Regions from separate parts of the Sporosarcina sp. Y1004 genome, predicted to be linked through region 3. Evidence: riboswitches for the same ligand, from Rfam matches in the RefSeq annotation. Region 3 holds a riboswitch; each other region holds the start of a gene.

Region 1 (4,235 bases), on a different contig from region 3:
CGGCGCTGTATTGGTTCGTAATAATCAAATTTTTTCTGCCGCAAATGTTTTGCCTTTATCAAACATAGTTGTCGGTGAAAAAAAGCTAGGTACACGTCATCGGGCTGCGATTGGTTTATCCGAAGTAAGCGATGCTTTAGTGTTGGTAGTTTCCGAAGAGACAGGGAAAGTTTCTTTTGCTATAAATGGAGAAATTCATCCTATTATTACTTCAAGCGCACTATTCGTATAATTTCGGGGAAATGAATTTAGTGAGTTAAAATGAAAAAAGGTGTGAAAGGATGAGTAGTCATCCTTTCACACCTTTTGACTATTAAGAACGTAAAGTTTTTAAAGCGCCGCTCCAAGCAAGAACTTGGTCAAGCATTGTGTTAGCGTTACCAGCATGGTAGTCAGCAGGTTTGAACACGCTCATGTCTTCGAAATCTGACATTAGTGAGAATGTAACTGCCGTACGTACGTCAGCAACTTGTAGCTCACCTAAGATTAGACGAAGGTTTTCGTGTGCACGCGTACCACCTAAGCTACCATATCCAACAAACCCAGCTGCTTTGTTGTTCAATTCTGGGTTCAAGTAGTCAAGTGCATTTTTAAGTGCTCCACCGATTGCGTGATTGTATTCAGGAGTTACGAAAATATAGCCGTCGAAAGAAGCCATTTTTTCTGACCATGCTTTAATTTGAGTTTCAGCATCAGGTTGTGCGTTTGCTGAGCCCAAAAGTGGAAGGTTATAATTTGCAAGATCCACAATTTCATATTCTGCGTCATTGCGTTTTTGTGCAAATTCGTTCATCCATTTTGCAACAGCATCACCATTACGACCTACACGTACACTACCTTGAACAATACCGATTTTTAGTTTTGCGTTAGTCATTGTTATTTCCTCCTCATTATTCTTGCCAAATAGTTTATTGAAAAAACCCATTACTTACACCGCCATTACTATTCTTTGTTGGAAAATGTGAATGAAACACGAATATCTGCAATTGGATTACATCAGAAGATCAACCAATTTGAATTTACTGTGCTACCATTCCGTTCTTAATTTGATGCGTACTTCGCCATGACGGGACTTATGTAATTCTCTGAGAAGTGAAAAGTTCAATTTAAATATAGTATCTCCAACTTAATTTAAATTGAAAGTCCTTCTATGATGTAAATGAATTGTATAGTCACCTAAAGCTAGAATCCAAAATAATTAATTGGAAAGTGGTTCCAAGAAAGTTATATAAGAGGTGCTATCTTGAATTCGAGATAATTTAAGCTTAAGCCCTTTAAACTTATTTGTCTACATATCTGCTTTGCTAGCTAAATGAGTCGTTTTGTAATTGCATGATACCTGAAATGTTTCCTTTTCAGACTACGAGGGAAAATAGAATAGTATGTAAGGGGGGAATCAGAAATGGGGAAAACGATATATGTTGTGCGCCATTGCTCAGCCGAAGGGCAGGAACCGGAGGCGGATTTGACTGCAGAGGGCATATTACAAGCGGGGCATCTTGCAGACTTCTTCGATGAAATTGAAGTGGATCGGATTATTACGAGCCCATTTAAGCGTGCACGTGAAACAGCCAAGCCTCTAATGGAAAAGAAAGGTTTGTATGTCGAGGTTGATAGCAGACTGAAGGAGAGGGTGTTGAGTTCGACTGCGTTTAGGGATTGGTTGATAAAACTCGAGGATACCTTTTTGGACCTTCACCTAAAATATGATAATGGGGAATCTTCAAGAGAGGCTATGTCGCGGATATGCGATGTAATTGATGAACTAGGTGAGGAATCAAAAACGGTGCTCGTAACGCACGGGAATTTGATGGCATTGTTGTTAAGATGCCATGATGAACACTTTGGTTTTGAAAAGTGGCAAGCACTAACCAATCCAGATGTCTACGTCGTTCACATTAATGACGAAGCCACAACCGTGGAACGACTTTGGAGTAACAAAAGCGGAGGTCGCCTGCAAGACGCGACAAGCACATGACAAGACTGCGAAGCGGCGCACTATGTCCTGTCTAGCGATGAAAAAACAGGCCGATGGAGTCTTGGCCTGTTTGGTAGTTTGATATATTAACCCATTGTAAGACTAGTAACAATGACTAGTGCGATAATAACGAGTGCCCCAAAAAAACTGAACCACATGGATCGGTCGGGATTATTCGGTCTGCTGTCTGCTTTATGCATACAAATGCGCCTTCTTTCGATATTGTATTTTTAATTATACTCTTCCTGGTCTATTAAAGAAGTAAACACGCTCCTAAATAATATACTTATCAGTCTTCTTAGAGCGGGTATGGTACACTAAATACAAAGCTGAATAGTTCAACAACCACTGGGGGAGCCTTTTTTAAGGCTGAGACGTGCATGGATGCGCGGACCCTTGGAACCTGATCCGGATTATACCGGCGTAGGAAAGTGGGTACGCCTTTTAGCACTATGTAAATGGCCAGCCGCTTCCTAACGTCATCGGAAAGCGGCTTTTTAATATATATAAAAGGATGGCGAATTGAATGGTACAAGTGGCATTGACGATTGCGGGATCGGATAGTGGTGGCGGTGCGGGTATTCAAGCGGACTTGAAGACGTTTCAGGAATTGGGTGTTTTCGGTACGTCAGCACTTACAGCAGTTACCGCGCAAAACACTTTTGGCGTTTCGGCGATTCAACCAATTGATTTGAACATCATTGAAGCGCAAATAAAGGCGGTAATGGAGGACTTCGAAGTCACAGCCATTAAGACGGGAATGTTATTTTCTTCAGAAATTATTCATACAGTGGCAGATGCTCTTCGTTTGAATAGAATTCCGCTGGTTATCGACCCGGTGATGATTGCAAAAGGCGGTGCTTCATTATTAAAAGATGAGGCGGTTATTGCATTAAAAACCGTTCTGGTACCGCTTGCGGCCATTGTAACGCCAAATATCCCGGAAGCGGAAGTAATTGCGGGAATGGAGATAAAGTCTGATGCGAATATGGAAGAAGCGGCGAAACGTATATTGGCTTTGGGTGCTCGTGCAGTCCTCATTAAAGGGGGGCACCGCAAAGAAGCGTTATTCGCGGAAGATTTGTTTATGGGAGCGGATGGAGAACGATTTTCAGTTCGCTCGCCTTGGGTAGATACGAAAGATACGCACGGAACGGGGTGCACCTATTCTGCTGCACTGACAGCTTTTCTCGCAAATGGGGAACCTGCTGCGAAGGCGGTGGTTTCTGCGAAATGTTTCATTCACGCGGCTATTGAAGATGGACTAGGAATTGGTGGAGGTCACGGCCCTACGAATCACTGGGCGTATGGGCGACGTGAAAAAAAGATACTTGAAGGGGTTGTAGTGAATGGATAAGCGGACTGTAAATCTCTATTTCATCATGGGAACTACGAATTTGGCAGGACTCGACCCACTGTTCTTATTGGAAGAGGCGCTAAAAGGTGGTATCACATGTTTTCAGTTACGTGAAAAGGGGCATGGTGCTTTACAGGGTGAAAAACTGAAGTCTTTTGCTATCTCGTGTAAGCAATTGTGCGGACAATATAATGTGCCGTTCATCGTCAATGATGATTTGGATCTGGCAATTGAGATAGATGCGGATGGCGTCCATCTTGGACAGGAAGACGGAGATGTTATTGCGGTGCGCAAGAGGGTCGGCGAAGGCATGCTCATCGGTGTTTCTACCCATAATGTGGAGGAGGCGCTAGCCGCATCTGATGCGGGGGCAAATTACATTGGCCTTGGTCCTGTTTATGAAACGACGTCGAAAAGTGATGCGCAACCTACCATTGGGGTTGAAATGGTAAGTGAAGTAGCAGCTCTTTTGCCTGGGTTACCTATCGTTGGTATTGGCGGTATTACAGAACGTAAGGCGGGTGCAGTTATTAAGGCAGGAGCGTCCGGTGTAGCAGTGATTTCTGCGATTTCGGGAGAAGAAGATCCTGCGGAAGCGGCAAGTCGAGTGAAAGGGGCAGTGCTTCTTTCATTAACTGGCATCGAAATGTGATGTTTAACCATGCGTAAAATACACCACACTTCTGAATAGGACGGAGGCGTGTTTATGAAAAAGAAAGCATTTGAGATACAATCCGTGTTGCATAAGCCAGATTTGATTTATTTCACATGGAATGATGTAGGTGGGACCTATAATGTCTATAAAGACGGATGCCATTTATATGAAGGAACCGTGCCTGAATTTAGCGACGGTGATTTCAAACATGGCAAACTATATAATTATTCCATTGAACGAGTCGA
Region 2 (4,235 bases), on a different contig from region 3:
CCGAGCCATTCCCCGATTGCTGCGCCAATCACACTCAGTGTAACGGCAATCTTCAATCCTGAAAAGAAGTGGGGTAGGGCAGTGGGAACAGAATATTTCAAGAAAATATCCTGTTTTTTTGCGCCCATTGTTAAAAAAAGCTCGCGCATTTCTTTACTTCCAGAAGATAGCCCGTCGTATGTATTTACAGTAATCGGGAAAAAGGTGATGAGTACTGTAACTGCGACTTTACTCCAAATTGTGTATCCGAACCAGAGTACAAAAATAGGTGCAAGTGCAATAATAGGAATCATTTGTGAAGCTATTAAAATCGGATAGAGCGCTTTTCGAACTCTGGGACTGGAAGACATCCAAACGGCGATTGCAACTCCTGAAATAATTGAAATGGCTAGTCCGATGATAATTGTTAGCAAAGTCATCGGTAAGTGCTTTAACAACAGTATTTCTTTTAGCTCCCAAAAACGGATTAAAATTTGAATAGGAGAAGGCAAGATGAATGGTTTATCGTAAAGTCTTGCACCTAGCTCCCAGATGCTACCGAATAATGCAATGATCAGAAGGGGGGTAATGTTTTTCATTGCATTACCTCCCTACGTAGCGTATTTAGCAATTGTTCCTTTAGCTCAAGCAAATCCGTTCGATGTAAATCACTTCTTGTTCTAGGCCTTTCAAGTGGAACTCTGATTTCTTCGAATGAAGTCACCGGCTCATTTCTTAACAGGAAAATACGGTCTGATAAAAATAGCGCTTCTTCAACGTCATGTGTAATGAATAACACAGTAGATTGATGTATCTTCCATTGATCAATTAGCCACTCTTGCATTGATAACTTAGTTATTGCATCTAATGCAGAAAAGGGTTCATCCAGCAGGAGAAGGGAATTTCCGGAAAGGACAGCGCGCAAAAAAGCGACTCGCTGTTTCATCCCGCCAGAAAGTTCTGCCGGATATTTTTTTTCTGTACCGCCAAGACCGAACTCCTTTAATAACGGTAATACCTGATTGCTTGCAGACTGCTGTTTCATCCCTTTTAGTTCAAGTGGGAGACATGCATTTTCTAAAATCGTGCGCCAAGGCAGAAGCAAATCCTGCTGCGGCATATAACCGACGCTACCAAGGCGGCGGTTGTTTTGAACCCCATCGAGTGAAATGGTGCCAGAAGTAGGTTCATCTAATCCTGTTACAAGTCGGAAGATGGTACTTTTACCGGAACCACTAACCCCGATTATTGAAATGAATTCACCGGGTAGTACATTAAATGATAGATTTTCCAGTATGTTGTTGCTTGAATGATAAGCGAATGATACATTGTCAAACGATAACATTGGAGTTTTCAACCTCGGGCCACATCTGTTTCGTATTGGCCATATCCCAAAACATATATTCATAGCGAGTTGTATTAAGGAAGATTTCTTCGAGCTTTAATAGTTCATGTTCAGGTTTTCCTTCTGCAGATTTATTCATCAAATCGATACACCAGATTGCGAGGTCGCCGAAATCTTCGGACGAATACATGCGTATCCAATCACCGTATAACGGATGTTCAGCTGCACCTGGAATCGCATTTAGCTCTTTACCTATTTCCCAGTAACTCCACGCGCATGGAAGAAGTGCAGCCATAACTTCGGCGACAGTACCGTTTTGGCTGACATGTAACATGTAGTGCGTATAGGCAAGCACGATAGGAGAGGGCTTTGCATTTTCTAGTTCATGTTCAGAAATACCGAACCGGAGCGCATAACTACGATGTAGTGCCATTTCTGTATTCAGTGTGCCATCAAGTAGCGTAGCGAACTTGCCCATTGTTTCCAAGTCGTCGGCTTTTACAGCACCAATTGCAAAAACTTTTGCATAATCAATCAAATATAAATAATCTTGTACCATGTAGAATCTAAATTTATCGGGGTCTAGGGTACCATTGCCAATCCCTTGAACGAACGGATGGCTGTGATTCTGTCTCCAAATTGGTGTTATTTTTTCCAGTAAGCGGTCAGTAAACTTCATCTCTCCAACACTCCCTAAAATTGATAGCCAACCAAAAAACCCACTCCTTGAAAAAGAAGTGGGTTGTAGACTGTCAATTGTATCTGCAAAAACAGACTGGCAGAAATATTGTGTCAGCACCTCTTCCTTACGCTGGTATTAACCAGTTCAAGTTATAAGGGTCAAGACACATGCCTCTCTCAGCTCTGTTAGAGCACCCCTAGCGGTGGATCTTATGAAATTGGATTCATCTCTAATATAAGCATAGAAAAATTGGGAGGTCAACCTTAATTTTGGAATTGAAAAAAGGAATGCATGTTTCATTTTTCTCGGTTTGTCCTGTAAAGTAGTAGAAAAGATCATTGAAAGGGGAAATGACAGTGAAGTTTTTCCATACTGCAGACTGGCATTTAGGTAAGCTTGTTCAAGGCATTTACATGACAGACGGACAACGGTATGTTCTTGACCAATTTATAGAGGCAATCATAGAGGAGAAGCCCGATGCGGTCGTCATCGCAGGGGATTTGTATGACCGGGCAGTACCGCCAACAGAAGCCATTGCGTTGCTCGATGAAGTGCTCGAACGAATCACCATAGAACTAGGGACGCCGGTCCTCGCTATTAGCGGTAACCATGATAGTCCTGGGCGTCTCCATTTTGGCAGCGGATTGATGCGAGCAAACGGTTATCATATAGCCGGTCAACTGACGAAAGTTATTGAGCCGGTCGTTTTGACGGATGAATTCGGCGAAGTCCATTTTCACCTGGTTCCATTTGCAGATCCTTCCGTCGTGAAACATATACATGGAGATGAAACGATTGCGAATCATAATGACGCGATGAAAAAAGTGATAGAAGGGATTCGCTCCCAGATGTCAAATAGTGCGCGACACGTTTTTGTTGGACATGCGTTTGTAACACCTCATGGAGAAAGCGAAGACAACACAAGTGATTCGGAACGGCCACTCGCGATTGGCGGTGCGGAATACGTATCGGCACATCTTTTTGAACCGTTCCATTACACGGCACTTGGTCATTTGCATCAGGCGCATTATGTATTGAATGAGTCAGTCCGTTTTGCAGGTTCGCCGATGAAATATTCGATTTCAGAAGAACATCATAAAAAAGGTTTTTTCATTGTCGATATGGACGCTGATGGACACACCATTATTGAAAAACGTGAGTTGAAACCGGAACATGATATGCGGACGGTCGAAGGTACGATGGAAGATATCTTATTGCATCCTATAAGTGAGGATTATGTTTTCGTGAAATTGCTGGATGAAACGCCGGTTTTATTTCCAATGGAAAAAGTTCGTTCGGTCTATCCGAATGCGATGCATGTTGAGCGTAAAATGGTCAAGCTGACTGCGAATAGAGTGGACGAACAACAGAGGACGGAACATGGTAAACACGATGATTTAACATTATTTAAAGCATTTTACGAAGAAATGAAAGGCGAGGCGGCAGATGCGGAAACGGAAGAATTGTTTGCGCAAGTTCTCCATGAAGTTATGCAGAAGGAGGGGACGGGACTTTGAGACCTATTCAATTGACGATGACAGCGTTCGGTCCGTATAAAGGGACGGAAACAGTCGATTTTAGGGAATTGAAAGACAATCGGCTATTCGTCATTTCAGGTGCGACCGGGGCTGGGAAAACGACGATATTCGATGGAATTTGTTTTGCATTGTACGGCCAGGCGAGTGGAGAAGACCGGACGGATATCCGGGCGATGCGAAGCGACTTTGCTGACGATACAGTCCAGACAGCCGTCGAGCTGACATTTGAGATACATAACAAGAAGTACCGTATCATGCGTCAAATCCCTTATCTGAAAAAAGGAAACAAGTCCGAAACGGCTGCGCGCAGCGAGTTTTATGAACTTACGGTAAACGGGGAAGTACCGCTGGTCGATAGGCAAATCGTTTCTGAAATCAACAAAAAGGCGGAAGAACTGATTGGTTTCACACAGGCGCAATTCAGTCAGATTGTTATGTTGCCTCAAGGAGAGTTCCGGAAATTTCTGACATCTGATACAGAAAACAAAGAAACAATTATGCGTAAAATATTCAAGACGGATCAGTACCGTGAAATTGTGGAGCAGTTGAAAGGGCAGAAAGACGGTGCACAGGCGACGCTTACCAAAGAAATGCAATTAAGCGAAGGGCATATTGGTCAAATAACATCCTTACTGCCGGAACGGGAATCCTCAGTTTTTACTGTCTTGGCAAATGAATATTATAACGTGAA
Region 3 (4,235 bases):
CGCAATTCGTGAGAATGATTCAAGTTCTGGACCGAATTCACCAAAGTGTTTTAATATGAATTCTGCTCCTTCCTGATAGGTCATCTTCTTTGTAGATGTTGTAACCGGTGCATCCATGTCATACCAGTTCATCTTATCAGTACCTAGCATTCTCGCTTTGGCGTTCAAGTATTCCACGAAAGGCGCTTTATTTTCGCCAATTGCTCCCCACATTGCATCGAGCGTCTTTTCACTCATTCGATTGCGGAGCAAGGGTTCTTTCAATACGGAATCCCAGCCGCGTTTCTTGTATACTTCCAGTCTAAATCCTGCGATATGATTTAAGGCAGATGCAAAAAAGTCTTCTTTTCCTTGCCATGCTTCTTCCAATGCTTCAAATGAATGTTTTCGTATGGATGCATCTGCATGTGAACTTAGATTATTCGCCTGCCCTACAGAAAGTTCTTTTTCTTCTCCGTCAAGTTCAATTTTTATCTTAATATCACCGACCAACATATCGTACAATTGTCCCCACCCATGATAACCATCTACACTCAAAGAAGTGATAATACTTTCTTCTTCTTCGGACAATTTCAATTCCACTTCTTTGCGCCATTCATTCAGTACGAATGCAAATTCTTTTAATTCATCTGATACCATAAGCTCATTCCATGTATCTTCATCAGCTTTAGCAAGTGTTTGTTGAATGATAAGCCAGACTGTTGAGAAGCGTGCCCCTAGTGAAGCCGTTTCCCCTTGCAGTTGCAATGCTTTTTTATCAGTCGTGTCAGCCGCTAGAAAACAGCCAATGACAGCGCCTGCCTGCGACATATTAAGTGCTGCGTCAACCAGTGATTCAATAAGATTTGCAACGGCTTGTGAATCGGTTGCAGACTGGGGAACTGGAAATTTTGAAGCTGTTTCTTCTAACGAACTGATTTTCTCCTTTACACCATCTAAGTGTGTCCGCAATTCGTTTGATTCACTTCCACCTTTGAAGAAAACGTCAAGATCCCAGACTTCCGAATATTTTTTAAGCGCCATATTAATTCCCCCTTCACTTCATTCTAAATCTTCTAAAAACACCATCTAATTATAACATGAATCTTCGGTATGCGAAATTATGCAATTGTGACGGAAGGTTCATACTTTCCTTCGCAGGGTCCAGCTTTCCTCTGTATACTATTCAGTAGGGGGATTTAAATATGTTTAGAATACTACTCATGGTACTTTCACTCATTGCAGTTATTGTTGTCAACGCAACTGCAAATATATTACCTATCAATGGAAAAACAACTGGTGAAATCTCAAATAGTTTACCGGTATTATTTACACCAGCTGATTATGTCTTTTCAATATGGGCAGTTATATATATGCTAATGGCTTTCTGGTTATATGGCTTCATACGGAATAAGGCAAACGTTGAACACGCATTGTTCAACCGTAGAGCAGTTTTTTTTGTAATCAGCTGTCTTTTTAATGTTGCTTGGATTCTACTTTGGCATTTCGGTTATTTTGAATGGACGATTGTTATCATATTAGGACTTCTGTTAGCGCTATTGTCCATTTATTTTACCTACTCCAAAAAAGATAATTCCTTTTTCGGTAGGGTTCCAATTGCAGTCTATCTTGGATGGACTTTTGTCGCAGCAATTACAAATATCAGTTATGTCCTCACTTTGCATGAGTGGAGTGGATTGGGATTAAGTACCCCATTATGGACCGTCATTTACTTGACCATTGCTACTGCAATTGCTCTTCATTACCTATACCATTATGCAGATATTTCTCTAGCTCTCGTCTTTGTTTGGGTATTTATCGGTATCGCTGTAAAAAATGGTATAAATGAGTTATTTGTTACTACCGCAGCTCTGTTTCTTGCAGCCACCATTATCGGCTTCATGGTCATCAATAGAAAATCGCTTGCAACCAAATAAGAAACCGCCATTCTTCCATAAGGAAGGACGGCGGTTTCTTATTTAGGCTCAAGTAGCCTGGGTGCTGTAGTAAATAATATGGATGCAACGATTGCCGTCAATATAATTGCAGGGATCATATAGGAAGCGTTATAAACAAGAGAATATAACCAGACAGGCTGTCCTTCAGGCGCATAGGAAGCAAAGAACACAATGCCACCGATGAAGTGAATCAGGTATCGGAGAAGCCCCCCTATGATTGTCCCAATGACGATTGCGGCAACCACTGAACCTTTCTTACCTTTCGTTTTACTACTTAACAGCCAAGCTAGTGTTACGCCTGCCAGACCCACAACGGCATAAGCCACGAAATAATCGAGCGCCGCTTGAACAGGGTTTAATACATAGCCCCCTGTTACCAACTGCAGCAGTCCACTTACAAAACCTGTAAGCATACCCCCTGCAATTCCCCAACGGAATGCCATAACAACTACCGGTAGCATTGACAACGTAACCGATCCGCCTTGAGGCATTGAAAATCCGATTTTATCTAGAACAAAAGAAATTGCTCCTAAAATAGCAACCTCAAGTAATAATTGAAGTCTTTTCCTATCCATCTCAAATTCTCCTCCTACCTAGTTGTAGCGTAGGATGTGGGCATAAAAAAAAGACATCCCGGATAGAATGGGACATCAAATATGTCAGTTTCCATCCACATTCCTACGCAAGAATAATCTTACAGGTTCTAAGGGTCAGAACTTCATGTCCAATCTCAGCCAAAACAGGCACCCCTTGTGGTTAAAGTTATTCAAATGTCTATTTCATTGTATAGGAGGGTAATCCTATAAGCAAGATGATTAACAAACATAGTGATTTTCCTATATAGTAAAAGTTGAACGGAGGAATCTACATGACAAACAGTAAACTATTAGCTGCTCTATGCTATTTTAGTGTCTTCTTCTCCCCTTTGCTTCTTCCCATCATTGTTTATTTTGTTACAGATGATCGAGAAGTGAAATCCCATGCAAAACGTTCTTTAGTTTCACACCTTGTTCCTGTCATCCTCCTTATTGCTACAATTGTCATATTTTCTTTTTCAATGTTTTCCTTTACGGAAAGTATCAATGGAATGCCGAGCACAAACTTCGGATTTTGGCAACTTACGCCATTCTTATTCATGCTTATCTATGGACTACTGCTTATGGCCATTCTAGTATGGAATGTTTTTCAAGGTGTTAAGGTATTGAGATGAATGTTTACTAAACCTCTATTTCGGGAAAATGATAAATATATGCTTTCACTAGGAGTGATTATTTATGAAAATTGGAAAACTTTTAAAAACCGCTATGAAATGGGCGCCCATTATCTACCCGGTTGTGAAAAAAGCCATGTCAAATAAAAAAACATCAGGTACATTAAAACCAAGAAGATAATAAGATGGTCTACAAACATTTTTATGGTTTGTAGACTTTTTTGTTCTGTTTATTATGATATAGTATGATATAGAAAAGAATGCACGGTAGAAAGGACTTGGAAATAATGATTGCAAAAACGGTAGAGGAAATTGAAGCTTTAAAAAAAATCGGCAAAATTGTAGCCGAAATCAGAGACGTGATGAAAGAAGCGACAATCCCCGGTAAAACAACAAAAGAAATTGATGACATAGGCGGACGTCTCTTCAAAGAGAAAGGCGCAATTTCAGGACCGATTGCAGAATATGACTTCCCTGGAAATACATGCATTAGCGTCAACAGTGAAGTTGCGCATGGCATGCCAGGTTCCCGCATTATAGAAGATGGAGATCTCGTTAACATCGATGTCTCCGGTTCATATAATGGATACTTCGCTGATACTGGTATTTCTTTTGTCGTCGGTACGCCTGATGAAAAGAAACAGCAATTATGTGATGTAGCTAAAAGTGCATTTGAGCGTGCAATGACGAAGGTCAAAGCCGGATCCAGTTTAAACCAAATTGGAAAAGCGGTTGAACGCGAAGCAAAAGAACATGGCTTGAAAGTCATCAAGAACTTGACTGGTCATGGCATTGGTAAAGCATTGCACGAAGAACCATCCCATGTGCTCAACTATTACGACGCTTGGGATAAGACACTTCTGAAAGAAGGCATGGTTCTAGCGGTCGAGCCCTTTATCTCTGAAAAAGCAGAGCATATCATCGAGTCTGGGGACGGATGGACCTTCATCACACCTGACAAGTCGCTCGTTGCACAAATCGAGCATACGATTATCGTTACAAAAGGTGAACCAATTATACTGACACAACTCTAATAACAAAAAAGGGCTGTTCCCCGTCAATCCAATGTAGCTGGGTTGACGGGGACA

What was found. Region 3 has a riboswitch for thiamine pyrophosphate ahead of thiT (energy-coupled thiamine transporter ThiT). Riboswitches for the same ligand answer to the same signal wherever they lie in the genome.
Region 1: linked by a shared signal. The riboswitch ahead of thiD (bifunctional hydroxymethylpyrimidine kinase/phosphomethylpyrimidine kinase) and the one ahead of thiT (energy-coupled thiamine transporter ThiT) in region 3 are both predicted to bind thiamine pyrophosphate.
Region 2: linked by a shared signal. The riboswitch ahead of tenA (thiaminase II) and the one ahead of thiT (energy-coupled thiamine transporter ThiT) in region 3 are both predicted to bind thiamine pyrophosphate.

The regions. Positions count from the first base shown of each region.
Region 1 is NZ_JBYHFQ010000001.1:134,358-138,592, reverse strand. Features, by position in the region: gene cdaS (sporulation-specific diadenylate cyclase CdaS) at 1-232, shown strand, start outside; gene AC25Y6_RS00805 (NADPH-dependent FMN reductase) at 314-874, opposite strand; gene AC25Y6_RS00800 (histidine phosphatase family protein) at 1,403-1,978, shown strand; TPP riboswitch at 2,319-2,425, shown strand; gene thiD (bifunctional hydroxymethylpyrimidine kinase/phosphomethylpyrimidine kinase) at 2,505-3,335, shown strand; gene thiE (thiamine phosphate synthase) at 3,328-3,987, shown strand; gene AC25Y6_RS00785 (DUF3238 domain-containing protein) at 4,042-4,235, shown strand, end outside.
Region 2 is NZ_JBYHFQ010000005.1:4,326-8,560, reverse strand. Features, by position in the region: gene AC25Y6_RS04950 (ABC transporter permease) at 1-578, opposite strand, end outside; gene AC25Y6_RS04945 (ABC transporter ATP-binding protein) at 575-1,324, opposite strand; gene tenA (thiaminase II) at 1,311-2,003, opposite strand; TPP riboswitch at 2,111-2,214, opposite strand; gene AC25Y6_RS04935 (exonuclease SbcCD subunit D) at 2,363-3,523, shown strand; gene AC25Y6_RS04930 (AAA family ATPase) at 3,520-4,235, shown strand, end outside.
Region 3 is NZ_JBYHFQ010000017.1:35,631-39,865, forward strand. Features, by position in the region: gene AC25Y6_RS12445 (M3 family oligoendopeptidase) at 1-1,023, opposite strand, end outside; gene AC25Y6_RS12450 (tryptophan-rich sensory protein) at 1,185-1,916, shown strand; gene thiT (energy-coupled thiamine transporter ThiT) at 1,955-2,512, opposite strand; TPP riboswitch at 2,596-2,698, opposite strand; gene AC25Y6_RS12460 (magnetosome magnetite crystal formation protein family) at 2,806-3,147, shown strand; gene AC25Y6_RS12465 (hypothetical protein) at 3,212-3,328, shown strand; gene map (type I methionyl aminopeptidase) at 3,435-4,181, shown strand.